Regions from separate parts of the Paenibacillus borealis genome, predicted to be linked through region 1. Evidence: predicted binding sites of a transcription regulator. Region 1 holds the regulator's gene; the other holds the start of a gene.
What was found. The regulator CtsR, encoded in region 1, represses protease genes until heat stress. The targets are predictions, from matches to a motif close to ATGGTCAATAAAGGTCAAACA.
Positions count from the first base shown of each region.

Region 2: the regulator CtsR is predicted to act here: its motif matches at 11,894-11,914, upstream of clpP (ATP-dependent Clp endopeptidase proteolytic subunit ClpP).

Region 1 is NZ_CP009285.1:7,431,667-7,447,986, forward strand. It holds gene PBOR_RS31675 (PIN/TRAM domain-containing protein) at 1-959, opposite strand, end outside; gene PBOR_RS31680 (nucleoside triphosphate pyrophosphohydrolase family protein) at 1,174-1,569, shown strand; gene pssA (CDP-diacylglycerol--serine O-phosphatidyltransferase) at 1,690-2,430, opposite strand; gene disA (DNA integrity scanning diadenylate cyclase DisA) at 2,496-3,572, opposite strand; gene radA (DNA repair protein RadA) at 3,586-4,953, opposite strand; gene clpC (ATP-dependent protease ATP-binding subunit ClpC) at 5,192-7,660, opposite strand; gene mcsB (protein-arginine kinase McsB) at 7,697-8,761, opposite strand; gene mcsA (protein-arginine kinase activator protein McsA) at 8,790-9,314, opposite strand; gene PBOR_RS31715 (CtsR family transcriptional regulator) at 9,345-9,806, opposite strand; gene PBOR_RS31720 (GNAT family N-acetyltransferase) at 10,163-11,335, opposite strand; rRNA gene rrf (5S ribosomal RNA) at 11,762-11,878, opposite strand; rRNA gene PBOR_RS31730 (23S ribosomal RNA) at 12,003-14,928, opposite strand; tRNA gene PBOR_RS31735 (tRNA-Ala) at 15,168-15,243, opposite strand; rRNA gene PBOR_RS31740 (16S ribosomal RNA) at 15,344-16,320, opposite strand, start outside.
Region 2 is NZ_CP009285.1:161,126-177,445, forward strand. It holds gene trxB (thioredoxin-disulfide reductase) at 1-402, shown strand, start outside; gene PBOR_RS00805 (class I SAM-dependent methyltransferase) at 563-1,360, shown strand; gene PBOR_RS00810 (DUF1858 domain-containing protein) at 1,584-1,811, shown strand; gene PBOR_RS00815 (DUF438 domain-containing protein) at 1,826-3,085, shown strand; gene PBOR_RS00820 (ROK family glucokinase) at 3,275-4,225, shown strand; gene rapZ (RNase adapter RapZ) at 4,272-5,171, shown strand; gene PBOR_RS00830 (gluconeogenesis factor YvcK family protein) at 5,229-6,170, shown strand; gene whiA (DNA-binding protein WhiA) at 6,190-7,119, shown strand; gene PBOR_RS00840 (HPr family phosphocarrier protein) at 7,217-7,486, shown strand; gene PBOR_RS00845 (GNAT family N-acetyltransferase) at 7,561-8,097, shown strand; gene PBOR_RS00850 (SIMPL domain-containing protein) at 8,193-8,951, shown strand; gene PBOR_RS00855 (DUF3298 and DUF4163 domain-containing protein) at 9,205-10,311, shown strand; gene PBOR_RS00860 (GDSL-type esterase/lipase family protein) at 10,486-11,124, shown strand; gene clpP (ATP-dependent Clp endopeptidase proteolytic subunit ClpP) at 11,211-11,807, opposite strand; tRNA gene PBOR_RS00870 (tRNA-Arg) at 12,150-12,224, opposite strand; gene PBOR_RS00875 (sugar-binding transcriptional regulator) at 12,556-13,608, shown strand; gene gap (type I glyceraldehyde-3-phosphate dehydrogenase) at 13,725-14,735, shown strand; gene PBOR_RS00885 (phosphoglycerate kinase) at 14,848-16,029, shown strand; gene tpiA (triose-phosphate isomerase) at 16,063-16,320, shown strand, end outside.

The sequences.
Region 1 (16,320 bases):
GTGCCGTCGTCCAGATAAGCCACGCCTTGTCCATGTTCTTTGCCGTCTTTAATCACCTGCACAATGATTTCCTCACCAGGCAGGACCACCGGTTTCACCGCATTGGCCAGATCGTTAATGTTCAGCACCGATACGCCCTGGAGCTCGCAAACCTTGTTGAGATTGAAGTCATTGGTAACGACCTTGCCATGTAGCACCTTAGCCAGTTTGACCAGCTTGCTGTCCACTTCGGAAATCTCCTCGAAATCACCTTCGTAGATCAGTACTTTGACATCCAGCTCTTTCTGAATCTTGTTGAGGATATCAAGCCCTCTGCGTCCGCGGTTACGCTTCAGCAGATCCGACGAATCAGCGATATGCTGAAGCTCTTCAAGTACGAACTCAGGAATAACGATGGTCCCTTCAATAAAACCTGTTTTGCAGATATCAGCTATCCGCCCATCAATAATGACGCTGGTATCGAGAATCTTATGCTCCTCAGGTCCCCGTCCCTCCGGTTCAGCAGAGCGACCCCAGCGTCCGGTAGTCCAGAGCGAAGCGAGCTCTTCCTTCTTCTCCAGCCCGATCCGCAGGCCCATGTAACCCAGAGCCAGCGTTGCCGCCACCTGCAGCAGCTCCCCGGCCTTGCCCAGCCAGGCCATGGCCGGATACAGCAGCAAAGACAGCAGCAGACCTCCTGTAAGCCCTGCGGCGCCTGCAGCGAGTTCGCTCATCGGTATACGCGAACAATACTGAACCGCCTCCCGCAGTTTTGTACTTGTCCAATCTGCGCACAACGTCCCCGCAATCAAAAAAATAATAGCACCCAGCACCGCAAACAAAATGCTTCCTTCCACGGGCAAGCTATCACCCAGTTTCCCCATGCCTTCCGGGAACCCTCTTTCTGCCGCATGATATAGCGAATAACCGGACCAGGCTCCACATAACCCGGCAAGCGTCAAAATAATCTTTTTCCACATAACCTCAGCACCTCCTTCTATTGATCCAAAAATCATCTATACCTCACCAGTATGTTCCAATTTTTAGGACGGTAATCCGGGGAACCGTTATTTTTTCTGAAGCCATTCATTTCAACGTCTGCAAAGCCTGCGGTAAACTTCTATTCCATGTTGAAAACAGGGGAGGCCCTGGCATATAATGAACTCAATTACGAACCCAGGGGTGAATGGAAAAATGAGCGCACCAAGTTTACAGGCCTTTCAGGATCAAGTTTCCGAACTGCTGCTCCGTCACCGCAGTCTTCTGGATGTAATGTCCAAGAACGGACAGAGCAGTGCATCCGTCAACCGAGCTGTCGTCAAATCCATTACCGAATGCGGCTGCATTCAGCTGCATGCCACCAAGCAGGTTTTCGAACCCGCTTTGGGACTTGAACAAGCCAAAGAGCTTGCCGGAACCCACCTTGAAGGTGAACTATGCGAGAACTGCCGGGAAGTCATTGCCTCAGAACTGGGCCGCGAGCTGTTCTATATGTCTGCACTCTGCAATCTGCTCGATATTAATATGGACGAGGTTGTGTCAAAGGAATCGCAAAAATGCGCTACACTCGGATTATTTAACTTGTCCTAGCAGACTGCCCGCGCTCTCCTTCATCCGTTACAACAAGCAGAAAAGGCTGTGCCTTCTCCTGAGTCAGGAGGGCACAGCCTTTTCTGTATAGACAAAAAATGTAAAAGTGCGTAGTTGGGGCTATCCGTTCTTGGAGTGATACACCTTATCTTCCGTACGTCTCTTCCGGCGGCGACGTTGACGGCGGGCTGTCAAGAGGCCCAGACTCTGCCTGAACCCGTATAGGGCATATAACGCAAGCAGAGCAAAGATCAGCTTGGCAATCTGTTCAGGGAAAACCACAGCTACCGCTACGGCAATGACAATCACTACAGGTGCACCTATAACCGCTTTTTTGGGGAAGCCGATCTTCTTAAAGTTCGGGTACTTCACTGTGCTGACCATCAGATAGGATAACAATAGGGTAGCGACAATCATAAATGGTGCAGATACATCTTTATGGAAAAGTGCCAGTGTGGCCAGAACGCCACCTGCAGCAGGAATCGGCAACCCTACGAAATATCCCGGAATCCCCGGGCGGACATTAAACCGTGCCAGACGCAAAGCTCCGAACACAGGGAAAATCGCTGTAACGGTCCATCCTAGTGCAGAGTTCATGTCCTGCAAACTTGTGAGATACATAATCAGCGCAGGTGCCACACCGAAAGAAACTACATCGGATAAGGAATCCAGCTCCTTACCGAACTCGCTCTCACATTTCAGCGCGCGCGCAACACGGCCGTCGAGCCCGTCGAGCAGCATAGCGATAATCACCATGATAGCGGCCATGCTCAGCTTACCGTCAAACGCCATCATGATACCAAACATTCCAAGCATCAGATTACCAATGGTAAAAAGACTCGGAATTGATTTTTGTATCATTTCTTCACCTCAATTTTCCTACTTTGAACTTCATGAGTTCCCAATATTACGTGATTGTATGTTATTTACATTTGCCTGTCAATAAGAACTTGTTTCTGGAGACGCTTAAGTCCGTCCTGAATATTGCGTGCCCGGACCTCACCAATGCCGTCCACCTCATCAAGTTCAGCAATACTCGCCGTCATCAGATTCGGCAGCATCTCGAAGCGTTCCACCAGATTATGAATGATCACATTCGGCAGCCGCGGAATTTTGTTGAGCAGACGGTAACCGCGCGGAGTTACGGCTTCTTCGGATGCAATGGCTGTGGAGGAATAGCCGAGCAAGCGGGCAATATGGTTGTCATCCATCAATTCATCGTCACTGCTTCGTTTCAGCCCGGCGATAATTTCGCGGATTTTGTCCTCCTGCTCCTCTCTTGCATAGTCTCTGTACAGCAGCCAGGCTTCTTCCTCTGTATTTCCGACCAGTTCTTCCATCTGCATGCTGATCAGCCGGCCTTCATTGCCCAGTTCGTTAATATAACGCTTAATTTCCATTTTGATCCGCAGCACCATCTCTACCCGCTGGATCACGCCGACTACCTCAGCGACTGTCACAAGCCCTTCATATTCGGACGCCGAAAGGTTAGTCAACCCTTGTGTCAGCACGGCTTTGTACTTCTCTAAGGTTTGAATCGCCTGATTGGCTTTGGCCAGAATAGCGCCGATTTCCTTAAGCGCATAACGGATGGATCCCTGATAAAGGGTGATTATATTCCGCCGCTGGGAAATGGAAACAACCAGTTTGCCGGTCTGTTTGGCTACACGTTCGGCGGTCCGGTGACGTATGCCTGTCTCGATGGATGAGATGGAGGAGTCGGGTATCAGCTGGGTGTTGGCATACAGAATCCGCTTCAAATCCTCACTCAGAATGATTGCTCCGTCCATTTTGGCCAGCTCGTATAAATAATTGGGTGAAAAATCGCAGTTAATGGAGAATCCTCCATCGACAACTTCCATCACTTCCGGACTGTATCCGACAACAATAAGTGCCCCGGTCTTCGCGCGCAGCACATTCTCCAGACCCTCCCGGAAAGGCGTTCCAGGTGCGGCCATTCTAAGCAGATCATTCATATTATCTAATGGATTGTATTCTTTCATGTCCCTGTGCCCCCTAATCTAACGCGACCGCTAGTGCATCTGCTACGGTGCTGACGCCTATAATCTGGATATCCTTCGGATGCTTCCAGCCCTTCATGCTCTTCTCAGGCATAATTACCCGCCGGAAGCCGAGCTTAGCGGCCTCCTTCACCCGCATCTCTGCGCGTGACACCCCTCTTACCTCACCCGTAAGTCCTACCTCCCCAAAAAACACATCATAAGGCTTGGTCGGAATATCGCGGAAGCTGGAAGCAATACTGATGGCGACAGCCAGATCAACCGCCGGCTCATCCAGCTTAACGCCTCCGGCGACATTGAGATAAGCATCCTGATTCTGCAGGAACATGCCCATCCGTTTCTCCAGAACAGCAATGATCAGCGCCATTCTCTGATGATCCATCCCTGTGCACATTCTGCGGGGCGAAGGGAAATGGGTTGCTGCAACCAGCGCCTGCAGTTCAACAAGCACCGGTCTTGTTCCTTCCATGCTGGCCACAACTGCCGAACCGGCCACCCCAAGCGGCCGCTCTGAAAGGAACAGCTCGGAAGGGTTCTCCACCTCGGTAAGCCCAACCTCTCCCATTTCGAAAATACCGATTTCATTGGTTGAGCCAAAGCGGTTCTTCACCGCCCGCAGCAACCGGTACGTATGATGCCTTTCTCCTTCAAAATAGAGCACGCAATCCACCATATGCTCCAGCATCCGGGGACCGGCAATGGCCCCCTCTTTGGTTACATGCCCTACAAGTACTGTTGCGATTCCACGGATTTTGGCAATCCGCATAAATCTTGTCGTACATTCCCGCACCTGTGTCACACTGCCTGGAGCACTGGTCACTTCAGGCATAAATACGGTCTGGATCGAGTCGATGACCAGAAACTGCGGCTTAATCTGCTCGATCGCTTCTTCAATGCTCTCCATATTCGTCTCACAAAGTACATACAGTTCCGCCGACAACGCTCCGAGGCGGTCAGCCCGAAGCTTGGTCTGACGTACCGATTCTTCCCCCGAGATATACAGAACGCGGAGCCCCTGGGTAGTAAGGGCATGCGACGTCTGGAGCAGCAGTGTGGACTTCCCGATGCCGGGGTCGCCTCCGACCAGTACCAGCGAGCCGGGGACGATACCGCCGCCAAGCACACGGTTAAGCTCTCCGATGCCTGTCAGGATCCGCGGCTCTTTGTCACTTTCTATATTTATGATCGATTGCGCCTTTTCTTTACTCTGAAAAATAGGTGCATTCATGCCTTGTGTTTTGACTACGCTTTCTGTTTCTTCCACCATCGAGTTCCATTCCTGGCAACCCGGGCATTTGCCGAACCATTTCGGTGATTCGTAACCACATTCGGTGCAGAAAAATTTTGTTTTTGGTTTGGCCATGTGCGCTCCTTACAGTCCGAAACTTACTAAAATTGCGGATAATTTTCTCTTAATCAAAGTTTACCATTTCTGCACACTGAACGAAAGGTCACTTAAGATCTACTTTTCGTTTGCGTCCTCCTTAACCTGCCTGATTTACGGCAGAATTAATCACATATATATTCTTATATTTCCATATAAAAGCTCCCGCCCCTCTATACGGAGGAGCGGGAGCTTTGTTTCATTTTGCTGGTAAAAATTATTCGGTTCCGACTTCTTTCTCCAGGGAGACTTCAACCGGCGGTTCCACTGTGGTTACGACAAGCTCACCGTTCACTTCATCAATGTTGAGGGAATCGCCTTTCTTGATGTTGCCTTTAAGCAGCTCTTCAGACAGGCGGTCTTCAATATGCTTCTGAATCGCGCGGCGGAGCGGACGGGCACCGAAGGCCGGATCATAGCCCTCTTTAGCCAGGAACGCCTTGGCACTGTCTGTTAGCAGGAAGTCTACATCATACTCACGCAGACGCTTGCGCAGCTCCTCGGACATCAGGGTAACGATCTCAGCGATATGCTTCTCATCCAGGGAATGGAAGACAATGATCTCGTCGATCCGGTTCAGGAACTCAGGGCGGAAGCTCTTCTTCAGCTCTTCCATTACCTTGCCCTTCATGTTGCTGTAATCAGCGCCTGCATCCTGTACCGCGGTGAATCCAAGCGTCGAATTCTTCTTGATCGCCTGTGCCCCCACGTTCGAGGTCAGGATAATCAGTGTATTGCGGAAATCGACTACACGGCCTTTGGAGTCGGTCAGACGGCCGTCTTCCAGTACCTGCAGCAGAATATTGAATACTTCAGGGTGAGCCTTCTCAATCTCATCCAGCAGGACAACGGAATACGGTTTGCGGCGTACCTTCTCGGTCAGCTGTCCGCCTTCTTCATATCCTACATAGCCTGGAGGCGCTCCGACCAGACGGGACGTAGAGTGCTTCTCCATGTATTCCGACATGTCGATGCGGATTACCGCATTCTCGTCACCGAACATTGCTTCGGCGAGTGCCCGTGCCAGCTCGGTTTTACCGACCCCGGTTGGACCGAGGAAGATGAAGGAGCCCATTGGACGTTTCGGATCCTTCAGACCCGCACGCGCCCGGCGGAGTGCCCGGCTGACAGCCTTAACGGCTTCATCCTGCCCGATTACACGTTCATGCAGCAGAGACTCCATGTTCAGCAACCGGTCTGTCTCTTCTTCCTTCAGCTTGCTGACCGGAATGCCGGTCCAGCTGGCAACCACCTGTGCGATATCCTCAGGTGTAACCTGGGAATCCGTACGGCCTTGCTTCTCTTTCCATTGGTTCTTCGTTGTGTCCAGCTCTTCACGGATCTTCTGCTCGGTATCGCGCAGCGCTGCAGCCTTCTCGAATTCCTGGCTTTGTACAGCGGAATCCTTCTCCTTGCGGATATCATCCAGACGCATTTCGAGTTCCTTCAGATTCGGCGGGATCGTGTAAGAGTTAAGTCTTACCTTGGAACCAGCTTCATCAATGAGGTCGATCGCTTTGTCCGGCAGGAACCGATCAGGGATATAGCGGTCAGACAGCTTCACAGCCTCTACAATAGCTTCATCCGTAATCTTCACCCGGTGATGGGCTTCATAACGGTCGCGGAGACCGAACAGGATCTGAACAGCTTCTGCAGGGGAAGGCTGATCCACCGTAATCGGCTGGAAGCGGCGTTCAAGTGCAGCATCTTTCTCAATATATTTGCGGTATTCATCAAGCGTAGTGGCACCGATGCACTGCAGTTCACCACGGGCCAGAGCTGGCTTCAGGATGTTGGAGGCGTCAATAGCACCTTCCGCACCACCGGCTCCGATCAGGGTATGCAGCTCGTCGATGAAGAGCACGATGTTGCCTGCCTGACGAATCTCATCCATAATTTTTTTGAGGCGGTCCTCGAACTCACCGCGGTATTTCGTACCGGCAACTACTGAACCCATATCGAGGGTCATTACACGTTTGTCGCGCAATGTTTCCGGAATTTCATTGTTGATGATCTTTTGAGCCAGGCCTTCAGCAATTGCTGTTTTACCAACCCCTGGTTCACCGATCAGCACCGGATTATTCTTGGTCCGGCGGCTGAGTACTTGAATGACACGTTCAATCTCCTTACTGCGGCCGATAACCGGGTCAAGATTGCCATCCTTGGCATAGGCAGTCAGGTCACGGGCCAGGCCATCCAGCGTTGGTGTGCTGACGTTAACCGGAGCACCGCTATGGCTTGATGTGGCTTCACTGCTGCCCAGAAGCTGCAATACCTGCTGGCGGGCCTTATTCAAGCTGATACCGAGATTGTTCAGCACGCGGGCAGCTACGCCCTCTCCTTCACGGATGAGACCGAGCAGGATATGCTCTGTGCCTACGTACGTATGTCCCAGTTTGCGGGCTTCGTCCATGGACAGCTCGATAACTTTTTTGGCACGAGGAGTATAAGCGATGTTGGTCGGTTGTTCCTGACCTCTGCCAATCAGTGTTTCCACTTCATCCTGAATTTTCTCAAGACCCAGACCCAGTCCGATCAGCGCTTTGGCGGCAATACCGTCTCCCTCGCGAATCAGTCCGAGCAGAATATGTTCTGTCCCAATGTTGTTGTGTCCCAAACGTACGGCTTCTTCCTGCGCCAGCGCCAGCACCTTTTGTGCGCGTTCCGTAAATCTTCCAAACATCATATCTCCTGCACCTCCACGGATAATATATATCTATAATTAATGTTGTGATCCCAGTGTTTCCCGGAGCAGCTTCGCCCGGTACATATCGCGTTCGGTGGACGAAAGCTCGTCGCCGAACAGCTTTTGCAGAAAGCCCGGCTGAGTCTTGACATTCAGCTCATTAAGCACTGAAATCGAAGGCCCTTCCAGAATCCCCAGATCCACACCCAGCCTCAGATCGGATAGCCGCTGTGCAGATTCTTTAAGCTCCATCACAGCCGCGTAAGCCAGAATCCCGTACGAACGTTTGATGCGGTCAGTAATCCGCAATGCGGAATCGACCAGTAGACGTTCACGCGCGTTCCGCTCATGCTCTATAATCTGGGTGACTACGCTGTGAAGATTTTCAATAATCTCACTTTCGGTCTGCCCGAGCGTAATCTGGTTCGAGATCTGAAAGATATTCCCTACTGCTTCGCTGCCTTCACCATAAATTCCTCTAACCGTAAGTCCGACCTGATTGACTGCGGACAGAATCCGGTTGATCTGATGTGTCATAACCAGCGCCGGCAGATGAACCATTACCGAGGCTCTTAGTCCCGTTCCCACATTAGTGGGACAACTGGTCAGGTATCCCCGCCGGTCATCAAAGGCGTAATTCACCGCAGCCTCAAAGATATCGTCGATGGCTGTTGCTCTTACCCAGGCTTCTCTGACCTGCAGGCCCGGAAACAGACATTGAATGCGGAGATGATCCTCCTCGTTGATCATAATGCTGACTGACTCGTCCTCATTAAGGATGACTGCTCCGCCTTTGGAATCATCAGCCAGGTTAGGACTGATCAGATGCTTCTCAACCAGTACTTTTTTGTCCAGCTCATCGAGCTCATCCAGCCTCAGCAGCTGAAAGTTGCCGAAATCCGCAGAGGCTTCTCCCTGAAATACGGGAGCGAGCTGCTCCAGCACCTCTTCCGACTGTTCAGCAGATGCTAGTAGAGGGAAGGGCAGGTGCTCCAGATTGCGGGCGATACGCATACGGCTGCTGATTACTATCTCGGAATGGCTCCCGCCGCAGCGCATCCAGTCACTGAGTGCTTGTTCGGTAAACCGGAGACTTGACATGGCGAATCCCCCCTATATATCAAAGACTTTACTCTTGTGGCATTTCTTTTTCAAGTTTGCGGATTCTGTCCCTCAGCTCAGCTGCGGTCTCAAATTCCTCCTGCATAATACTCTGCTGCAATTCCTGCTTCAGCTCATCAATCTGGCGTTTGCACATAATCTGTGCACCGGCGCGTTTGGGAAGCTTGCCTACATGGGCTGTACTTCCGTGTACCCGTCTGAAGAGCGGGTCCAGCGTACTGTCGAAATATTTGTAGCAGGAGCTGCAACCAAAGCGTCCAAGCTTACTGAACTGTGAATAGGTCATGCCGCAGTTCTCACAATGCAGCCCCTGCACAGTCTGTGCGGCCTCTGACTTGCCCTTGCCTGCGCTCTCCAGATCAAGTAACCCGGAAAGCAAGCTGTGAATGGAGAATCCTCCAGCAGTACCGGGGATGAGTTCCCCCTTCTCCCGCGCACAGCTTTCACAAATATGAAATTCTGTCTTCTCTCCATTCACGATCTTCGTGAAGTGGAGTGTAGCCGGTTTGACCCCGCATTCCTGGCATAGCATGAGCGGTGTCCCTCCCTCACAATTTGACAATTATTTGCCTAACAAAGAGATTAGCATGGCCTTCATTAACTTGGCACGAATCTCATCCCGGTACGGCAGATTAACCGTCAGGCATTCCCGGGAAACAGCGGATCGCATAAGACACGCTTCACGCTTGGAGAGAAAACGGGCCTCCTCCAGCTGATAAATCAGTCCTTCGGCGGAATTCTGATCAATATCGTTCCCTATTGTGGAGTTCAGATGTGCATACAGTGCCACATTCTGAGGCAGCTCGAAGCGCTGAATCCGGATATAACCGCCGCCGCCGCGTTTGCTCTCCACTACATAGCCCTTTTCCAAAGTAAAGCGTGTACTGATGACGTAATTGATCTGGGACGGTACACAGGAGAACTGGTCCGCCAGATCATTGCGCTGAATTTCCACCGTACCTTCGGGACTTTCATGCAAAATATTCTTCAGATATTGTTCAATAATATCGGAGATATTACGCATCACTCATCCTCCAGTGTGTAAGCCTTGGTTAAACTTGTGCTGTTTCAACGTCTGCCGTTCAAAACATAGCTCTAAAGAACTTAACCCTGGGACAGAAATGCGAATCGGCTGTATAGCCTGTGCCTTTCCACAATTCAACGGGTATATCTTTAGTGCCTGTTTTCGGGCCGCGTTGACTTTGACTTTCTTTGACTTTTTTCATATTATAACATATTCTCACTGAATTCCAAGTGGCTGCTCTTATTTTTTACTTTTTAGCAACATTGTATTCCGAATAGCTTCACTGATCCCATTACAATCGGATATGTATATTAGGCTCCCCTGCTTCCGAGGCCAGCGGAAGAGCCAGCTTTTTGTCAGAAAAAATCGAATAAAGCCGTTTCTGCCTCCGGGATCAGCTTCTCCAGCCAATCTACAGCTTCATGCGTTCCGGATAACTGACCATACCGTGACATTTCAACCGGACGTTTGTATCCCATAAGCATGGCGGTAAGTGTGCCAATACTGCATACAAGCTCAGCATTTGTCTTGTCACCCGGGATCTGAATTAGAGATACCTTCCCGTGCTCAGCCGCTTCCCACCGCCACAGGCCCTTGTTCCAGGGTGCATGCTCATCTTCAATATACAGCAATCGTTCCTGGACACCGCTCAGCACATGGAATGACAAATTCTCCACGAAGGCCTTAGCATTGACAATACGTGCCATGAAGTAAGGATAATTCTCCTGTGTAATCCGCGGATCGGGAAGCAAATACGGCAGGATGTCATCAGAAGGCACCAGCTTCAATGAAGCTCCTGTGATCATCGAGTCATGATTGGCCAGAAATGTCCACAGCCCTTGGCGGGCTTCCTCATTCAGATAGACAAATTCATCAATGACCAGTTCTTTGTTCACTATTTTATACAGCACATACCCTTCCGGTTCACCCTGCTGCGAATAAAATACACATTGATGTGTATCTTCATCAAGTACTCTTTCCTTCCACCATTCCTCCGTACGCTGCAGAGATCCGTTATAACGGACTGCAAATGAAATATACAGCTGCTGCAATACTTCAATATTAGCTGCACCGCGCTTTACAGAACCCTGTATTTCAGCCTTCTTCGGGAATTTACCCACAGGTATGTTGTATTTCTTATACTCACAATAGATCTCCCAGCCAAATTTACGGTAAAAAGGGATCAGAAACGGATGCAGAAAAGACAGCGTTTGGCCTGCCTCATTCATCGTCTGCAGCGTATGGGTCAGCAGCTTGGCCACATATCCCTGCCGCCGGTTCTCCGGCCAAGTGGCAACACCTGCAATACCGCCCATAGAAACGGGTTTGCCTTGTATGTAGGTCTGAAGCGGAAGCAGCGTCAGCTCGGCGCCCAATACTTCACCTTCGAATAGTCCCCATATTCGCTCCGGTTTGAATTTCTCCCTGGCACGCTCCCTGTCTTCCCCGGACACCTTGTACTGAAAAGCATATTCGGACAAGCTTAAGCCTTTTTCAAAGTCCTCTGCATGCAATTGCCTTATTTCCATGCTGCTCACCCCGTTAATGAATTTATAGAGATAGAGTACAATTGTTGCTCAAATTGAGTATAACAAGCAAATTGTCCAGAAGCTAATGAGGCAGGAAAACACGCTTAAGAAAAAAGTTATCCACAGCTTTAGCACAAAAAGCCGGAAAGAGTTTCTTCCCGGTAATAATTAGTTATCCACGATTCACCTTTAACTATCCACAAAATTCACTTTTTATCCACAAAAACAGTGGATTACTAGGGTTTTCTCTTGACTCGTCCACATAAATATGCCTTAAGTCCACACAAACCGGGGATAGAACTCTTCCTGAAATTGTATCCACATGTGCGTAAGTTTTCTGCACTTACTGAAATCTATCCACAGCTTTTCCACAGTCCCGCACAAACCAAAAAAGCCACTGTCGATTACTCAACAATGGCTTCATGTGCTTGGCGGCGTCCTACTCTCCCAGGACCCTTCGGTCCAAGTACCATCGGCGCTGGAGGGCTTAACGGTCGTGTTCGGGATGGGTACGCGTGGAACCCCTCCGCTATCGCCACCAAACATGATTTTTCGAAGCTTCCGCTTCTCGAAATCGCTGCAGAAAATATCAAACCCTAGGTTTAACATCCTGCCAGGCTTGATCGCCTGAAAACTGAATCCGAAACGAATCTGCGTGTTAGAATTGTTGGATAAGCCCTCGACCGATTAGTATTGGTCAGCTCCATGCATTGCTGCACTTCCACCTCCAACCTATCTACCTCGTCGTCTTCAAGGGGTCTTACTAGTTGGGAAATCTCATCTTGAGGGGGGCTTCACGCTTAGATGCTTTCAGCGCTTATCCCGTCCGTACGTAGCTACTCAGCCATGCTCCTGGCGGAACAACTGATGCACCAGCGGTACGTCCATCCCGGTCCTCTCGTACTAAGGACAGCTCCTCTCAAATTTCCTGCGCCCACGACAGATAGGGACCGAACTGTCTCACGACGTTCTGAACCCAGCTCGCGTACCGCTTTAATGGGCGAACAGCCCAACCCTTGGGACCTACTTCAGCCCCAGGATGCGATGAGCCGACATCGAGGTGCCAAACCTCCCCGTCGATGTGGACTCTTGGGGGAGATAAGCCTGTTATCCCCAGGGTAGCTTTTATCCGTTGAGCGATGGCCCTTCCATGCGGTACCACCGGATCACTAAGTCCGACTTTCGTCCCTGCTCGACTTGTAGGTCTCGCAGTCAAGCTCCCTTATGCCTTTGCACTCTGCGAATGATTTCCAACCATTCTGAGGGAACCTTTGAACGCCTCCGTTACTCTTTAGGAGGCGACCGCCCCAGTCAAACTGCCCGCCTGACACGGTCCCCGTACCCGCTTAGGGTACCAGGTTAGAACCTAGATACGATCAGGGTGGTATCCCAACGGCGCCTCCGCAGAAGCTTGCGCTCCTGCCTCAACGGCTCCCACCTATCCTGTACAGATCGTACCCAAATTCAATATCAAGCTGCAGTAAAGCTCCATGGGGTCTTTCCGTCTTGTCGCGGGTAACCTGCATCTTCACAGGTATTAAAATTTCACCGGATCTCTCGTTGAGACAGCGCCCAAGTCGTTACGCCATTCGTGCGGGTCAGAATTTACCTGACAAGGAATTTCGCTACCTTAGGACCGTTATAGTTACGGCCGCCGTTTACTGGGGCTTCGGTTCACAGCTTCGGGTTGCCCCTAACCACTCCCCTTAACCTTCCAGCACCGGGCAGGCGTCAGCCCGTATACTTCGCCTTGCGGCTTCGCACAGACCTGTGTTTTTGCTAAACAGTCGCTTGGGCCTTTTCACTGCGGCCCCCTCGGGCTATTCACCCTACCGAGGCACCTCTTCTCCCGAAGTTACGAGGTCATTTTGCCGAGTTCCTTAACGAGAGTTCTTCCGCGCGCCTTAGAATTCTCTTCTCGCCTACCTGTGTCGGTTTGCGGTACGGGCACCTTCTCCTGGCTAGAGGCTTTTCTTGGCAGTGTGAGATCATGACCTTCGCTACTACAATTTTCGCTCCCCATCACAGCCCAGCCTTACGGTGTGCGGATTTGCCTACACACCAGCCTCACTGCTTAGACGGACATCCATCAGTCCGCGTCACTACCCTCCTGCGTCACCCCATCGCTCATAGCGGATTACGGTGGTACAGTAATTTCAAACTGTTGTCCTTCGACTACGCCTTTCGGCCTCGCCTTAGGTCCCGACTTACCCTGAGCGGACGAGCCTTCCTCAGGAAACCTTGGGCTTTCGGCGGATCAGATTCTCACTGATCTTTTCGTTACTCATACCGGCATTCTCACTTGTATGCTGTCCAGCGCTCCTTACGGTACACCTTCAACCCACATACAACGCTCCCCTACCCCAGATGCAAAGCATCTAGCCATAGCTTCGGTGGTGTGTTTAGCCCCGTTACATTTTCGGCGCAGAGTCACTCGACCAGTGAGCTATTACGCACTCTTTCAATGGTGGCTGCTTCTAAGCCAACATCCTGGTTGTCTGTGCAACTCCACATCCTTTCCCACTTAACACACACTTGGGGACCTTAGCTGATGGTCTGGGCTGTTTCCCTTTTGACAATGGATCTTAGCACTCACTGTCTGACTCCCGGCAAGAAGTTAATGGCATTCGGAGTTTGACTGAGCTTGGTAACCCTTGCGGGCCCCGCACCCAATCAGTGCTCTACCTCCACCACTCCATTCACCGAGGCTAGCCCTAAAGCTATTTCGGGGAGAACCAGCTATCTCCGAGTTCGATTGGAATTTCTCCGCTACCCCCACCTCATCCCCGCATTTTTCAACATGCGTGGGTTCGGGCCTCCAGTGCGTGTTACCGCACCTTCACCCTGGACAGGGGTAGATCACACGGTTTCGGGTCTACGTCCACATACTCAGTCGCCCTATTCAGACTCGCTTTCGCTGCGGCTCCGGCTTCTCACCTTAACCTTGCATGTTAAACGTAACTCGCCGGTTCATTCTACAAAAGGCACGCCATCACCCATAAAGAGGGCTCTGACTTTTTGTAAGCACACGGTTTCAGGTTCTATTTCACTCCCCTTCCGGGGTGCTTTTCACCTTTCCCTCACGGTACTGTTTCACTATCGGTCGCCAGGTAGTATTTAGCCTTAGCAGATGGTCCTGCTGGATTCATACGGGGTTTCACGTGCCCCGCACTACTCGGGATCCGTCTCGGAGAGAACACAGTTTAGGCTACAGGGCTTTTACCTCTATCGCGGGCCTTTCCAGACCTCTTCACCTACCATATTCCTTTGTAACTCCATGTGAGACGTCCCACAACCCCAAGAGGCAAGCCCCTTGGTTTAGGCTGTTCCGCGTTCGCTCGCCGCTACTGACGGAATCACTATTGTTTTCTCTTCCTCAGGGTACTTAGATGTTTCAGTTCCCCTGGTCTGCCTCTACATTTCCTATGTATTCAGAAATGAGTAACTGCGAATTACCACAGCTGGGTTTCCCCATTCGGACACCCCCGGATCAAAGCTTGCTTACAGCTCCCCGAGGCAGTTTCGTTGTTCGCCACGTCCTTCGTCGGCTCCTGGCGCCTAGGCATCCTCCGTGTGCTCTTATTAGCTTAACCAATCGCTCCGGTATTGGCTCATTCGCTCATCTTGTTTTAAACAGCGCTTCCGGATGAATCCGTCCGCTATTCTGTTTAAAGCCAAAAGTCCCTCATAAACCAAAACCATCGCTCAGCATGACTAATAACTATTTCAACTTGCTTTCACAAGTTTCAGCTAAAAGATGTTCTAAAACGCAAATTCGTTTCGGTATCCAGTTTTCAAGGATCAAAGTTGTATAACAATTGATGAAGTTTGTTGGTGGAGCCAAGCGGGATCGAACCGCTGACCTCCTGCTTGCAAGGCAGGCGCTCTCCCAGCTGAGCTATGGCCCCGCAAATTCCATCAAAACCGAACAAATGGATACGCGTTAAGTATCTTGGAAGCTAAGCTTCCGATTTGAATGTCACCGTTGCAGGTGACGATTCTCCATAGAAAGGAGGTGATCCAGCCGCACCTTCCGATACGGCTACCTTGTTACGACTTCACCCCAATCATCTACCCCACCTTCGGCGGCTGGCTCCCTTGCGGGTTACCCCACCGACTTCGGGTGTTGTAAACTCTCGTGGTGTGACGGGCGGTGTGTACAAGACCCGGGAACGTATTCACCGCGGCATGCTGATCCGCGATTACTAGCAATTCCGACTTCATGCAGGCGAGTTGCAGCCTGCAATCCGAACTGAGACCGGCTTTGCTGGGATTGGCTCCACCTCGCGGTTTCGCTTCCCGTTGTACCGGCCATTGTAGTACGTGTGTAGCCCAGGTCATAAGGGGCATGATGATTTGACGTCATCCCCACCTTCCTCCGGTTTGTCACCGGCAGTCACTCTAGAGTGCCCAGCCTTACCTGCTGGCAACTAAAGTCAAGGGTTGCGCTCGTTGCGGGACTTAACCCAACATCTCACGACACGAGCTGACGACAACCATGCACCACCTGTCTCCGATGCTCCGAAGAGGGGCACTATCTCTAATGCTTTCATCGGGATGTCAAGACCTGGTAAGGTTCTTCGCGTTGCTTCGAATTAAACCACATACTCCACTGCTTGTGCGGGTCCCCGTCAATTCCTTTGAGTTTCAGTCTTGCGACCGTACTCCCCAGGCGGAGTGCTTACTGTGTTAACTTCGGCACCAAGGGTATCGAAACCCCTAACACCTAGCACTCATCGTTTACGGCGTGGACTACCAGGGTATCTAATCCTGTTTGCTCCCCACGCTTTCGCGCCTCAGCGTCAGTTACAGCCCAGAAAGTCGCCTTCGCCACTGGTGTTCCTCCACATATCTACGCATTTCACCGCTACACGTGGAATTCCACTTTCCTCTTCTGTACTCAAGTCACCCAGTTTCCAGTGCGACCTCAGGTTGAGCCCAAGGTTTAAACACCAGACTTAAATGACCGCCTGCGCGCGCTTTAC
Region 2 (16,320 bases), 890 kb from region 1:
GACCGTGCCCGCGACAACAGCAAGGTGTCATGGGCATTGAACCGCACACCGCTTGAAGTAACCGTCGGCGATACCGGAGTTAAGGGCATCACCGTTCTTAACAATGAGACGGGTCTTACCGAGCTGGTGGAAGCAGACGGTGTATTTGTCGCTATCGGACATACACCTAATACGGCCTTCCTGGGCGGTCAGATTAACACGGATGCCAATGGTTATATCGTGGTTAATCCCGGCACCACGGAGACGAACATTCCCGGCGTATTCGCTTGCGGCGACGTGCAGGATACGCGTTACCGTCAAGCCATATCGGCAGCCGGAACCGGCTGTATGGCCGCAATGGATGCCGAGAAGTTCCTGGAAGGCACCATGGTGCATGACTGGAGCGAATCGCTCGATAAATAATACGGCGCTGGCCGTATGCTTCTAAAGTTTTTGCATAAGGCCGGCAGTTCCAGAAATGGGACTGCCGGCTTTTTTGGCTTATCTTAATTCAACCCGCTTATGTGAAACTATGCTCATAAGGCAGCGTAACAATGGTATCCAATATTAGGGAGTGAATGGAATGGGGACTAAAGATTGGTTCAAAGAAAGTGAACGGTTCAATGAGGCAGCAGCATTCTATGATATGTACCGGCCCAGCTATCCATCCGCGCTGATTGACCAGATCGAAGAAGATGCTTCACTTACTGTTGATTCCGCAATACTTGAGATCGGTGCCGGCAGCGGCAAAGCCTCGGAGCTGTTCCTGGAGCGCGGCTATGAGCTGCTGTGTATTGAACCGGGCCCGCAGCTGGCTGAGCTGGGCAGACAGAAGCATAAAGATAAGAAGGTACGTTTCGTAACCTCCAGGTTTGAGCACTGGGATGATTCCGGGCAGGAATTCGACCTTATCTTCTCCGCCCAGGCCTTTCATTGGGTACCGCAGCCGGAAGGCTACAAGAAATGCGGGCGGTTGCTTAAGCCGGGAGGGCGGCTCGCGCTTTTCTGGAATTTCTATTTGCAGGGGGACAGTGAGATTGAGCAAGAGATTGCCAAGGCCTGTGCGGAGTATGAGGTCTTCTGGTTTAATAAGCGGGATGTGATTGAACAGAGGGTGGAGCGAACGGTAGCAGAGCTATCCGGCAGCGGAAATTTCAGAGTCCCGGAGGTCTACCGGTATCCTTGGGACAGCAGGGATGATGCGGTAAGCTTCATTAACTTCCTGCGGACCTGCAACGGGTTCATCGGGCTGAAGGAAGCGGAACAGACTGCATTAAGTATTAGGTTACATAAGCTGATCGGCCGGAATGGCGGCACTCTGCAACGGAATTATATATGCACGCTTTTTATAGTCGAAGCCTTGAATTCTGCGAATACTTAACCTACTTAGCTGTCCCTATGCTCATAAGGCGTATGGGCAGCTTTTTCCTTAAAAGCTAATTTATATGTTTCGGGGTCCCCGGAAGGTACCTGAGTAATTATCGAAGCTAAGGCCCCACTTAATGGGGTTATTTTATACTTAGTGACTGCAATCACAATTCACCCCCTTGCCCTATGCTAAGCTGTTGCTGAGAAGAATTCTCAATTGCGAGGTGTGCAGAATCATGAGCAAGGTGTTGAAGCTGAATGAATCTATATTGGAGCTGGTAACCAGGCACCCGGAAGCCGTAGATATTATGGCCGGTCTGGGTTTCCATGATATAACGAAGCCTGGAATGCTGCAGACGGCAGGCAGGTTCATGACATTATCCAAGGGCATGAAATTAAAGAGAATAGAGCTGGAAACCGTTCGGCTGGCCTTTGAGCAGCACGGCTTCGGGATTATTGAATAGAAGGAGAGAATATAATGAGCGAACTGATTAATAACCGTGAAGTGGATGTGCCGGAGCAGACGCGCCGCCAGGCTATGCTGAAGGAGATCATCAAAGAGCTGCATGCGGGTAAAAGTGTAGAGGAAGTTAAGGCGCGTTTTGCCGAAGCGGTAGGCGATGTGACCGTAGCGGAAATTTCCGCCATGGAGCATTCCCTGATGACGGAGGAGGGTATTCCGGTAGAGGAAGTGCAGCGCCTATGCTCCGTGCATACGGCCATCTTCAAAGGCTCAATCGAGCAGATTCACCGTTCCTCGAAACCGGAAGAGCAGCCGGGGCATCCTGTGCATACCTTCAAGCTGGAGAACCGTGAAATTGAGCGGCTGGTTAACTTCCGGCTGGAGCTGCACACAGATAAGTTCAAGAAGAACGCCAGCGATGAGATCATCTTCAAGCTGCTGGAAGACCTTAGTCTGCTGCTCGACCTCGACAAGCATTACAGCCGCAAGGAGAATCTGCTGTTTCCTTACTTAGAGAAGTACGGCATTTATGGTCCAACCAAGGTAATGTGGGGCGTGGATGACGGGATCCGCAATATGATTAAGGAAGCCAAGAAAGCACTCAGCGCGTATAACGGGGAGTCTGGGCAGATTGCAGCTTCACTGGAGGAGATCATTAAGGAAGTCAACGAGATGATCTTTAAAGAAGAGAATATTCTGCTGCCGATGGCGCTCGATAAGCTGACAGAAGATGAATGGGTCAAAATCGCCCGCGAAAGTGACGAGATCGGCTTCTGCCTGACCGCGCCGGAGCAGGAATGGATTCCGGAGCGTGCCGCTGAACCGGAAGGTGCCCAGAGTCAGGAAGAAGGGGAAGCTGCATCTTCTCAGGGCTTCATCCGCTTCGAGACCGGACTGCTGTCGCTCCATCAGCTCGAGACGATGATGAATCATCTGCCTGTGGATTTGACCTTTATTGATGAGAACGACGTGGTCCGCTACTTCTCGCATGGCAAGGAACGGATCTTCGCCCGGACTAAGGCGGTTATCGGCCGTACGGTGCAGAACTGTCATCCGCCGCAAAGCGTGCATGTGGTGGAGAAGCTGCTGGCTGATTTCAAGGCTGGCGTTAAGGATGCTGAGGATTTCTGGATTGCGATCAAAGATAAATTCATCTATATCCGCTACTTCGCAGTACGTGATGAGGGCGGCCGCTATATGGGGACGCTGGAGTTCACACAGAATATTGCTCCAATCCGCGCCCTGGAGGGGCAAAAGCGTATTTTGTCGGAATAATGGCAGATTTACAGGAAACCTCGATAATAGAAGATTTATTTCGGACTTTCTTGCCTGAGTGGTGAGAAAGTCTTTTTGTTAGCCGGCTTATACCCGGGTGTATCGCCTTTCCTTGACCGCAGGGGAGGCTTCTATTATAGTGGGTACGTAGGATTAACTATTTTAGCATAGAAAAAGGTGGCTTGTAACATGTCTGAAAATATCTACGTTGGCGTGGATTTAGGTGGAACCACGATTAAGGTTGGAATCTGCAATGCCGAGGGAAGCCTGCTGCACACTTACGAAGGTCCAACAGGGACTGCAGACGGCGTCGATGCTGTCATCGATAATATCGAGAAGTATGTGCGTCAGATTGTGGAAGACTCTCCGTATTCCTGGGATCAGCTTGCCGGTGTGGGAGCAGGGCTTGCCGGGTTTACGAATATTCGTGAAGGAATCATCATCCTTGCGCCTAACATAGGATTTAGAGATGTGCCGATCCGTTCCATACTGGAAGGTCGTTTGAACAAGCCTGTCAAAATAGACAATGACGCTAATGTCGCTGCACTGGGCGAGGCTTGGAGCGGTGCAGGACGCGGCATCGAGAACTGCGTCTGCTATACATTGGGTACCGGTGTAGGTGGCGGAATTATTATCAATGGCAAGGTGTATCAAGGATTTGCCGGTCTGGCCGGAGAGCTTGGCCATATCTCCGTAGTTCCCGATCTGGAAGCGATCCAGTGCGGCTGTGGGAACATGGGCTGTTTGGAAACCGTTTCCTCTGCGACTGGCATTATCCGCATGGCGAATGATGCAGTAGCCCGCGGAGACCGTACGACGCTGTCCACGGTGGAGAAGATTGCGGCCAAGGAAGTGTTTGACGCGGCTAAGGCAGGCGATGAAGTTGCGCTGCGTATTGTGAACCGTGCAGCCTTCTACCTGGGCAAATCGATGGCTTCAGTGGCTGCTGTACTGAACCCGGAAGTATTTATCGTAGGCGGCGGCGTATCCAAAGCCGGCGATATCCTGTTTGAAGAAGTCCGCCGTGTATTTGCCAAGCTGACCCCTGCGCCTCTGCAGACGGGAGTGACTATTGTGCCTGCGGAGCTTGGCAATGATGCCGGTATTATTGGTGCGGCTGGTCTTTTGCTGCGTTCTTAAGGAGCAGGAATTATTCATATACTAACCTTAGGGAGGGGACGCTGTAATGACCGAACTCGAGCAAACATCGCCCGGTCGTGCCACCCTGATCATCATTACAGGCATGTCCGGAGCAGGCAAGACGATTGCAGTGCAGAGCCTGGAGGATCTCGGCTTCTTCTGCGTCGATAATCTTCCGCCTGTGCTGATCCCGAAGTTCGCCGAACTGATTGAGCAGTCCAAAGGCAAAATCGCCAAGGTAGCGCTCGTGATCGACCTTAGGGGGCGGGAATTCTTCACCGCTCTGTCGGAGTCTCTGGCCTATATCAAGGACGAGTCGACCATAGGCTTTGAGATCCTGTTCCTGGATGCAACAGATTCAGTGCTTGTACAACGTTACAAAGAGAGCCGGCGTCATCACCCGCTTGCTCCCAAGGGGATGCCGCTTGACGGTATCCGGATGGAGCGGCAGATGCTGGAGGAACTGAAGAATTCAGCTACCCTGTGTCTGGATACCAGCAGTATGAAGCCGGCACAGCTTAAAGAAAAAATTATTTCACGGTTCTCCCATCTCGGAAAAAGCACCCTCTCCGTTAACATTACTTCGTTTGGGTTCAAGTATGGTATTCCGATTGATGCTGACCTGGTGTTCGATGTCCGCTTCCTGCCTAATCCGCATTATGTGGATCAGCTGCGGCCCAAGACAGGCCAAGACAACGATGTGTATGACTATGTGATGAAATGGCCTGAAACGCAGACGTTCCTGACCAAGCTGCTGGATATGCTTCAATTTCTTATTCCGCAATACCGCAAAGAAGGCAAGTCCCAGATTATCATCGGCATCGGGTGTACGGGCGGCAAACACCGTTCAGTCGCCATTGCGGAATATCTGGGCAAAATGCTGGGGGTAAGCGAGACGGAATCGGTAGCAGTAAGCCATCGGGATTCCGAACGTGATCGGCATTGACGAGAGAAGGGATGAGTAGTGGCTGAAGAACAAAAACAGCGTCCGAAGATCGTCGTCATGGGCGGCGGCACCGGACTGTCTGTTATGCTTCGGGGGTTGAAGGAGAAGCCGCTGGATATTACGGCTATCGTAACTGTGGCAGATGACGGGGGCAGCTCCGGGATTCTGCGCAGTGAGCTGCAGATGCCTCCTCCGGGAGATATCCGCAATGTATTGACGGCTATGGCCGATGTAGAACCTTTGATGGCGCAGATTATGCGCTACCGTTTCAGTACCGGAGAGGGTCTCGCCGGGCACAGCCTGGGCAATCTCATTCTGGCAGCGCTCACGGACATTTCCGGAGACTTTGTTACCGCAGTCAGAGAGCTTAGCCGCCTATTCGCCGTCCGGGGCCGGGTGCTGCCCGCTGCTGGGGAAGCTGTAGTGCTGCATGCCGAGATGTCGGATGGTACCCTGATTACCGGCGAATCCAAAATACCGGAAGCCGGCGGTGTAATCAAACGCGTGTTTCTGGAGCCTGCCGATGTGGAGCCTCTGCCGGAGGCGCTGGAAGCGATCCGGAATGCGGATGCGATTCTGCTCGGTCCGGGCAGTCTGTATACAAGCATTCTGCCGAATCTGCTGGTGCCGAAGCTGGCTGAAGCCGTTGTGGCTTCGGACGCTATCAAAATATTTGTATGCAATGTAATGACCCAGCCCGGTGAAACGGATAATTATACGGTCAGTGATCATCTTCAGGCGGTATACGACCATATCGGACTGCATCTGTTCGATTATGTAATTGTGAACGATGGAGAGATCCCGGAGCAGGTTCAGATCAAATATGCCGAGAAAGGCGCACGTCCGGTGCAGCTTGACCGCGATGTCGTTGACGGCAACGGATATAAGGTGATTGCCGACAAACTGGTATTATTCAAAACCTATTTGAGGCATGATACAGATAAGCTTAGCCACCATATTTTCCAGCTTGTTCAGGATTGGATTGACAGAAAGAGTTAACATGAAAGAGGTGAGCCCCTTGTCTTTTGCGGCCCTTACCAAAAAAGAGCTGACGATGGTCGAGAGCCAGCCCTGCTGTGAGAAAGCGGAAATGTCAGCGCTGATCCGGATGAATGGTTCGGTGCAGCTTTCGAGCAAAAAGGTTGTTCTCGACATTTCGACGGAGAACGCCGCGATTGCAAGGCGGGTATATTCTTTACTTAAGAAATATTACCAGGTCCATATCGAGCTGCTCGTGCGTAAAAAAATGCGTTTGAAGAAGAATAACGTCTATATCGTAAGAATCCCAAACCGGGTTCAGGAGATCCTGAAGGATCTGCGGATTGTCTCGGAAGGCTTTATCTTCACCGATGGCATCGATGATGAAATCGTCGGCAAGAACTGCTGCAAGCGTGCTTACTTGCGCGGAGCCTTCATGGCTGGCGGTTCGGTGAATAATCCGGAGGGTTCTTCTTATCACCTGGAAATCGCTTCGATGTATGAGGAGCACTGTAAGGCGCTCGTGGAGCTGGCTGGCGAATTTCACCTGAATGCCCGCTGCATAGAACGCAAGAAAGGCTTCATCCTATACATCAAGGAAGGCGAGAAGATTATCGAATTCTTAAGTTTGATCGGAGCCCATCAGGCGCTGTTCAAATTCGAGGATGTACGGATCATGCGCGATATGCGTAACTCCGTCAACCGGATCGTCAACTGTGAAACGGCCAATCTTAACAAAACGATCAGCGCCGCGGTACGCCAGATTGAGAATATCAAGCTGCTGCAGCGTGAGGTGGGGCTGGAAAGCCTGCCGGATAAGCTGCGCGAGGTCGCGGAAATCAGACTTGCACATCCGGATATCAACCTGAAGGAAGTTGGCGATATGCTGGGCGGCACCGTCAGTAAATCAGGCGTAAACCACCGGTTGCGTAAAATCGATGAGCTGGCTGACAAGGTGCGGGGCAGCTGATTATTTTTTTTCTAGTGTGGTAGAGGTTATAATGATATAATATTATAAAATTAATGTGAAATTTTTGGGCAGATCTCAAATAGGGGGTAAGCGTTTCATGACAAAGCACCCGGTAGTTGTTCGGTTGAAGACGGGGCTCCATGCTCGGCCGGCAGCATTGTTTGTGCAAGAAGCTAATAAGTTTTCGTCGGAGATTTTCGTGGAAAAAGACGATAAAAAAGTTAACGCCAAAAGTATCATGGGCATTATGAGCCTTGCGATCAGTTCCGGTACGGAGATTTATATCAGCGCAGATGGCGCAGATGCGGAACAAGCTGTAACCGCTTTGACAAGTCTTGTAAGTAAGGAAGAACTCGAGAATCAATAAATGGTACAACGTCTTACCGAAAGCCCTTAGGGGCTTTTTTTTCATATTATTTATGTATAAGGGGAGATATGCAGATGCAGTTCCAAGGCAGTAAGGTAACTTTAGTGGAGCCTACAGAAACGCTCAGAGAGCCATATATGGCATTTTATGAAGAGTGGAAGGCCAGCGGAGAGCCGATCGTTCCCTGGGTGGTCGAAATCGATCCTGCTGACTTTGCCGGGATGATTCAATCTCTGCGAGAGTATGCGGATGGAGTGAATATCAAAGACGGATGGGTGAGCAGTTCAACCTTCTGGCTGGTGACAACGGGTGACCGGGTGGTGGGTGCCGTGAACATCAGACACCGGCTGACGGAAACTTTAATCCGTACAGGCGGGCATATCGGCTATGGCGTGGTCCCTTCGGAGCGCAGACAGGGATATGCCAGTGAACTTCTGAAGCAGGCTCTCCTGAAAGCTGGTGAACTGGGCATAGAGAAGGCGCTCGTGGTCTGCGACGCCGTCAATACAGCATCGGAACGGACAATCCGCAAGAATGGCGGAATAGAGGATAGCGAATATATCGAGGAGGACGGAAATGTCATCCGGCGTTTCTGGATAGAGACCAAATAAATTATTTAAATAACGTACATAGGATATGCAACTTTTGCCAAGCAGGTCCGTCTAGAGGGTACCAACACTTAAAGAAACGAAAGGGGATGGCAAGCATGATTAAATTTGGCAAATCAATCGGAGCAGTGCTGCTGGCAGGAAGCTTGATTATAGGAGGAATGGGGCTGAGCGGAGTGCTAAAAGGTCCTGAAAAGGCTTACGCTGCCGACGAGGTGCAGAAGAATATTGTGAACGTAGTCGGTAAAGGCGAACTTGCAATCAAACCGGATATCGTTTATCTCTCCATCGGGGTAACTACCACGGCCGATACTGCGCAAGAGGCGCAGAAGGGTACCGCAGCCAAGATTGCGAAGCTGACTGCATTATTCAAAACAACCTGGGGAATTGCGGACAAGGATATTCAGAGCACCCAGTTCTATGTACAGCCTAATTACGTCTATAACGAGAAGGAAGGCCAGCAGGTTAAAGGCTATAATGCCCAGCATACCCTGAAGATTTCCTACCGTGATCTGACTAAGGTCGGACAATTACTGGATGCCGCATCTACGGCAGGCGCGAATAATATCGGTAATGCAAGCTTTGCGATCGAAGATCCATCAGCCTTTGAAGCACAGGTTATCGAAAAAGCAATGCTGAATGCAGATGTAAAAGCGGCAGCGATTGCTAAAGCGGCGAAACGCGGACTCGGCCAGGTGGTGACGGTCATTCAGAGCGATGACGGGAATAACCCGGTTATCTATATGGAATCTGCTAAAATGGCTAATACTTCAGCAGATTCAGCTGCCGGAAGTTCCGTTGAACCCGGAGAAGTTAAAGTAACCACTCAGCTGAGCGTAACCTATGAATTGAAATAAAGTGACCGCGAAGAGGCGCTTGCTCTGCTGTTTATGGCAGGGCGGGCGCCTTTTTTAGGAGAAAGTTTCGTTGAAATCTCTCAAATTGTTTAAATAAATGTAATAAGGTTGATAGAATGACTCTTAAATCCTTAAGAAACTGTAAAGCGCATTGTAACATCCGCCGATCTTCTTATCACTATAATAGGAAGAGTGAAGCTGAGGGAACACATCACGTAACTATCATCGTACCAGCGGAAGGGGAAGAACAACAATGAAAATGAATGATACTTTGAAGAAATACGCCCGCAAATGGGGCGCAGGAATGATTGCAGCGGGAATGCTGCTCGGTGGAGCCGCAATACCAGCAGGTATAACTCAGGCAGCTCCAGCAGCTGCTCAGGTGAAGGCTGCATCCTCCCCGGTAGTACTGAAGGTAAACGGCAAGATTGCAGCGCAGAAGGGGCTTTTCCAGGACGGAAAGGTATGGATTCCGGTAACGTTTATGCGCGATGCGCTGGGGATGCCGCTATCTTATGATAAAGCAGAGAAGACGTATACCATCGGTACAGGTACTACAAAAACTAAACTGACGGTTACTGAATACTATACTACGATTAAAGTGAACAATTATTTTATCGGCGAATATGAAGTGAAGAATATGGATAACCGCTTCTATGTTTCGTTTGACCTGCTCAGCGATTACTTAGGCTACAAGGGTGACTGGAGTGCCGCTACGGGACGGCTCAATGTGATGAAGAGAACGCAAAATGCGGTAACTATAAAGACTGAGAGCTATGTTAAGGACCATAAAGATGCACCAATCAAGCTGGATTATCCACAGGTCAGCGGTCTTGCAAGTAGCGAGGCTGAGAAGGCAATCAATGATACAATCAAACAGACGATTCAGAAATACGCGGCTTACGCCGAAGATCAAATCTCCCTTAAATCCGAGGACGACCGTCCGTATGAATTCGAAGGCGGTTATGTGGTCACTTATAATCAGGACGGCGTGCTCAGTCTGATCACGAATCAATACGGGTACACCGGCGGTGCACATGGATCGACTATCCGCAATGCCTTTACCTTCTCACTTAAGGACGGCAAACGCCTGCTGCTGGGGGATTTGTTCAAGGCTAATCCTAACTACAAGAAACAGCTGAATGCCAAGGTATCTACTGAAATCAAGGCAAACGGAGGTTATCTGGGAGGATTCACAGGCCTGAATACAGAGAAATACTTCTATCTGAAAGAGGGCAAGGTCGTGCTCTTCTTCCAGCAATATGAGTATACTGCATACGCTACAGGCTTCCCGGAGGTAATCTTCAGCTTCAAGGAGCTGCTGCCGGACGGAAGCAGTCCGTTCACAGCATTGAAATAACCTATTAGGCTCACAGTTCCGGCAGTTCCATCTATCATGCCCTTGTGTTTCCTCCGGGAGACGTAAGGGCATGATTTCATTTGCGTGCCTATTAAGGCCGCCTTGCCGTTACCACATCCCCCGGGCAGTCATAAGCTAAAGAAAGCAGGCAGCTTATAGCGGGGAGGGAAGGATATGGTCTATCAGTATACGGCCATTGGAGATTCATTAACGACCGGATTCGGGGCGCTGCCCGGGAACGGATTTGTTCCCGTCTACCGCCGGATGGCGGAAGGGCGGCTGCAGACTCCGGTTGCTTCAGCGAATCTGGGAGTGAACGGTCTGACAACAGCGGGGCTGGAGCAGCGCCTTAAGACAGATGGCGGTTTTCGTTCTGCGGTTAAGGATGCGGAGATCATCACCGTCTCTATCGGCGGCAATGATCTGATTAAGGCCGCCAAAGCCGCAGCGGGAAGGCCGGGTGAGCTGAATGGATATCTGCAAAAAGCGCTCCGGGACTGCAAACGGAATTTCAGCGATATTATGAGTACTCTGTCACAGCTGAAGACGGGTACGCGCAGTCCCTATATTATCCGGATTGTAGGTCTCTATAATCCGTATCCGCAGGTGGATGAGGCTACAGAATGGGTAAGGCAGTTCAACCGCTATGCGGCAGGCTACAGCAGTTATGCCGTAGGATTTGCTTCCATTTATCATGAATTTGCCGGCAATGAGCGGGGGCTGCTGTTCCTGGATCATATCCATCCGAACGGCAGGGGCTACCGGGTAATCGCCGGTAAGCTGGATGCCCTGGGATATGGAAGTTTGAGGTGAATCATCAGCATATACGCCAAATAAAGAGGCTGCCGCAGACCTGTAGGTCCGTGGCAGCCTCTTTATTTGGTGGTAAAGTATAGAATTTAAACGCCTGTCGGCAATGTCTTCTCAATGACTTTATCGACAATGCCATATTCAGCTGCATCGGCAGCACTCATGAAGTAGTCGCGGTCTGTATCCTTCTCGATCTTCTCGATCGGCTGACCGGTACGTTCGGACAGAATGCGGTTCAGCTTCTCACGCAGCTTGATGATGCGGCGGGCGCGGATTTCGATATCCGAAGCCTGACCCTGTGCACCGCCGAGCGGCTGGTGAATCATAATTTCGCTGTTCGGCAAGGCAAAGCGCTTGCCCTTGGCGCCGGCGTTAAGCAGGAAGGCTCCCATGGAAGCGGCCATCCCTACACAGATGGTGGACACATCCGGTTTAATGTACTGCATTGTATCAAATATAGCCATACCCGCTGTAATGGAACCGCCAGGGCTGTTCACATACAGGTGAATATCCTTATCCGGATCCTCGGCAGCCAGGAACAGCATTTGTGCGATGATGGAATTGGCCACCACGTCATTAACCTCCGTTCCAAGGAAAATGATGCGGTCCTTCAGCAGGCGGGAATAGATGTCATAAGCGCGCTCACCGCGGTTGCTCTGTTCTACTACCATAGGAATATAACTCACGTGGAAAACCTCCTTGAAATTGGTGCTTCGAATGTGTTCATTTTTACTGTTACCGTATTAACCACATGATAAACAAATTCAAACAAAAAGTCAAAGAAAGTCAAACCTGCAGTGAAAAAAGATTTTGGGACCGGCCGAGTTTGCTCAACCTCCCTGCTGGACGGCTAGGAGCATGGACTTAAATTTCCTGCGTTTGTGGTAATTTGGAAATAAACAAGATGAAGTCGGGGGCCATTCCTGCATTAAACTATGCGTCTAATCTATGTAGCATGAAAAAGACCCGCAAAAAGGAAATTTCCATTCTGCGGGTCGAATATATTTATTTGGTTAAATTGTAAATGATGGCGCGCCCGCCAAGAATCGAACTTGGATCTCAGGCTTCGGAGGCCTACGTCATATCCATTGGACCACGGGCGCAACAGAAATTATTATAATACACATATCGTATAAAAGCAACGTGTAAAACCAGTCGTGCAAAAAATAGTTTTTCCGGCTCCCGGGCAGATGAGAGCTTCCCACCTGATAGTCAGGTGAATGGAGGTTTTCAGGCATGCGCTTAAGGGCGTGGTCACTTCTCACAGACCGGAAGATGTATAAGATGAAACCGGTCTGAGAATTATAGTCTCGGAACACTTGCACTCTGCGTCAGTTTTGGGTAGAATATGGGTGGGACTTAAAAAGTTAACCCGGGACATTTTGAGACCATGAACGAGGGAAAAGAGAAAGACGAAGTTGCAGGAGTGAAAGCATGCGTAATTTATTGGAAATCCAAAAGCAGCTTCTGCCTGATCTCATGGAAACCCTTAAGAGACGGTATACGATTCTACATCAGATCATGCTGTCCGATATTATTGGGCGCAGAACGCTTGCCGCCTCGCTTGATATGACCGAGCGGGTGCTGCGCGCCGAGACGGATCTTCTGAAATCGCAAGGGCTCATTGAGATCGAGAGCGTCGGCATGCGCATTAGCGATGCCGGGCGCAGACTGCTTGACCTGCTGGAGCCGATCGCCAAGAGCCTCTTCGGCCTGGATGATCTGGAAGAGAAAATTCGTACAACGTACGGTCTCAGTAAAGTAATTGTTGTACCTGGCGACTGCGAGACCTCGCTGTTCACCAAGCGTGAACTGGGGCGTGCAGGTTCGAAGGCACTGCTCAGTGTACTGCGCAGTGATGACACGATTGCCGTCACAGGCGGATCGACCCTGGCCGAAATGGCCGATCAGTTGACCCCGCCGCTATCCCTTTCCTATAAGAACGCCTGGGTCGTTCCGGCGCGCGGGGGACTGGGAGAGAGTATGGAAATTCAGGCCAACACCATTGCTTCGACTATGGCCAAACGGATTGGTGCCAATTACCGTCTGCTCCATGTGCCTGATCTGCTCAGCGGCGATGCCTATCAGTCGCTTGCGCTGGACTCCAATATTGGAGAGATTGTACAGATTATCCGCAGATCGCGTATTATTGTGCATGGAATTGGTGATGCCATTGAAATGACCCACCGCCGTAAGCTGGACTCCGGTACAATCTCAGAGATTCAGGGCGAGGGTGCAGTAGCCGAATCGTTCGGTTATTATTTCAACGAGAATGGCGAAGTGGTGCATACCATGTTAACCATGGGGCTGCGTCTGGAAGACATTATCCGTACAGAAATCGTCATCGGTATTGCCGGAGGCAAACGCAAGGCGAAGGCCATTCATGCGATGCTGCGGTTCGGGCAAGAGGATATTCTCGTAACAGACGAGGCGGCTGCTGTCGAAATCGGCAGAGAAATCGACAAACAGTTGCAGCAAGTTCTATAGATCCCATTTTATGGGGCGCGCGCGGACTGATTATGCATTATACTTAACATTGTTGTCTTGACGAGCCTCACGGCCTGTCTTGAATAAATAAAACGAAATCTAGGAGGAACTATTCAATGAGTGTAAAAGTTGGTATTAACGGTTTTGGACGTATTGGACGCCTTGCATTCCGCCGTATTCAAAATGTAGAAGGTATCGAAGTGGTAGCAATCAACGACTTGACTGACGCTAAGATGCTTGCTCATTTGCTTAAATATGATACAACTCAAGGTAAATTCCAAGGCGATGTTGAAGTGCATGACGGCTTCTTCAAAGTTAACGGTAAAGATGTTAAGGTTCTGGCAAACCGCAACCCTGAAGAACTTCCTTGGGGAGAGCTTGGCGTTGATATCGTTCTGGAATGCACAGGTTTCTTCACAACTAAAGAAGCCGCTGAGAAGCACCTTAAAGGCGGAGCTAAGAAAGTAGTTATTTCCGCTCCAGCTACAGGCGACATGAAAACTGTTGTTTACAACGTAAACGATGACATCCTTGATGGCACTGAAACAGTTATCTCCGGCGCATCTTGCACAACTAACTGTCTGGCTCCAATGGCCAAAGTCCTGAACGACAAGTTCGGTATCATTGAAGGCCTGATGACTACTATCCACGCTTACACTGGCGACCAGAACACTCTTGATGCTCCACACGCTAAAGGCGACTTCAGACGTGCCCGCGCTGCTGCTGAGAACATCATCCCTAACACTACCGGTGCTGCTAAAGCAATCGGCCTGGTAATTCCGGAACTTAAAGGTAAACTTGACGGCGCAGCACAACGTGTGCCTGTAGCTACTGGTTCCCTGACTGAGCTGGTTACTGTTCTGGATAAGAGCGTAACTGTTGAAGAAATCAACGCAGCCATGAAAGAAGCTTCCGATCCAGAAACTTACGGCTACACTGAAGATGAAATCGTATCTTCCGACATCAAGGGTATGACTTTCGGTTCCCTGTTCGATGCTACACAAACTAAAGTCCTGACTGTTGGCGACAAACAACTGGTTAAAACTGTTGCTTGGTATGACAATGAAATGTCCTACACTGCACAACTCGTTCGTACTTTGGAGAAGTTCGCTAAACTTGCTCAATAAGACCGATTTTATATAAGCAGTACAATAGAGCGGAAACAATGAAAGTCTGTTTCCGCTCTTTCTAAATGGATTCGTGAACGAACCAATTTTGGGTGTGGAGGAAATGTTAATCATGAACAAAAAAAGTGTCCGTGATGTAGAAGTAAAAGGCAAACGCGTATTCGTGCGTGTAGATTTCAACGTGCCAGTGGAAGACGGTAAGATCACTGATGATACCCGTATCCGCGAAACCCTTCCAACAATTAAATACCTGATTGAGAACGGTGCAAAGGTCATTCTGGCCAGCCACATGGGCCGTCCCAAAGGTGAATTCGTCGATTCCATGCGGTTGACTTCCGCAGCTGTACGCCTGTCCGAATTGCTCGGCAAGCCGGTAGCCAAAGCTGATGAAGCAATTGGCGAAGCGGTAAAAGCACAAATCGCTGAACTGAACGAAGGCGACGTGCTTGTGCTTGAGAATGTCCGTTTCTATAAAGGTGAAGAAAAGAACGATCCTGAACTGGCTAAGCAGTTCGCTGAACTGGCTGACCTGTTCGTCAATGACGCATTCGGTGCGGCTCACCGTGCCCATGCTTCGACAGAAGGTATCGCTCATTTCCTGCCTGCAGTATCCGGCCTTCTGATGGAGAAGGAATTGTCCGTTCTGGGTAAGGCTCTATCCAATCCTGAACGTCCTTTCACTGCGATCATCGGCGGATCTAAAGTTAAAGACAAAATTGACGTGATCGACAACCTGCTGACTCTGGCTGACAATGTATTGATTGGCGGCGGCCTTTCTTACACCTTCACCAAAGCTCAAGGTTACGAAATCGGAAATTCTTTGGTGGACAACGACAAAATCGATGCGGCTCTTGGATTCATCGAGAAAGCCAAAAAGCTGGGCAAAAACTTCGTGCTTCCGGTTGACGTTGTAGTCGCTGACAAGTTCGGTGCAGATGCCAATACCAAAATTGTAGATGTAACTGATATTCCTGCTGGCTGGGAAGGTCTGGACATCGGTCCTAAAACCCGTGAAATTTACGCCGATATCATCAAAAACTCCAAGCTGGTTGTTTGGAACGGACCTATGGGCGTATTCGAAATTGATATCTTTGCTGAAGGTACAATTGCCGTAGCCCAGGCTTGCGCAACTACCGAAGGTTACACTGTTATCGGTGGCGGTGATTCCGCAGCAGCTGCTGAGAAATTCCACCTCGCAGACCAAATGGATCATATCTCCACTGGCGGCGGCGCATCACTCGAGTTCATGGAAGGTAAGGCACTTCCGGGTGTAGAAGCACTGAACGACAAGTAAGACGTAGAAGGTAGAAGGAGGCAATCCATTACTATGAGTAGAACACCTATCATTGCCGGTAACTGGAAAATGTTCAAAACCGTTCCGGAAGCCGAAGGCTTCATCGCTGAAATCAAAGGCCAGGCGGAAGTGGAAGGCGTAGAGACTGTAATCTGCGCACCATTCACTAACCTGCCTGCACTTGTTGCAGCTGTACAAGGCACCAGCATCAAAATTGGTGCACAGAACCTGCACTTCGAAGATAACGGCGCCTACACAGGTGAAATCAGCGGTGTAATGCTGAAGGATCTT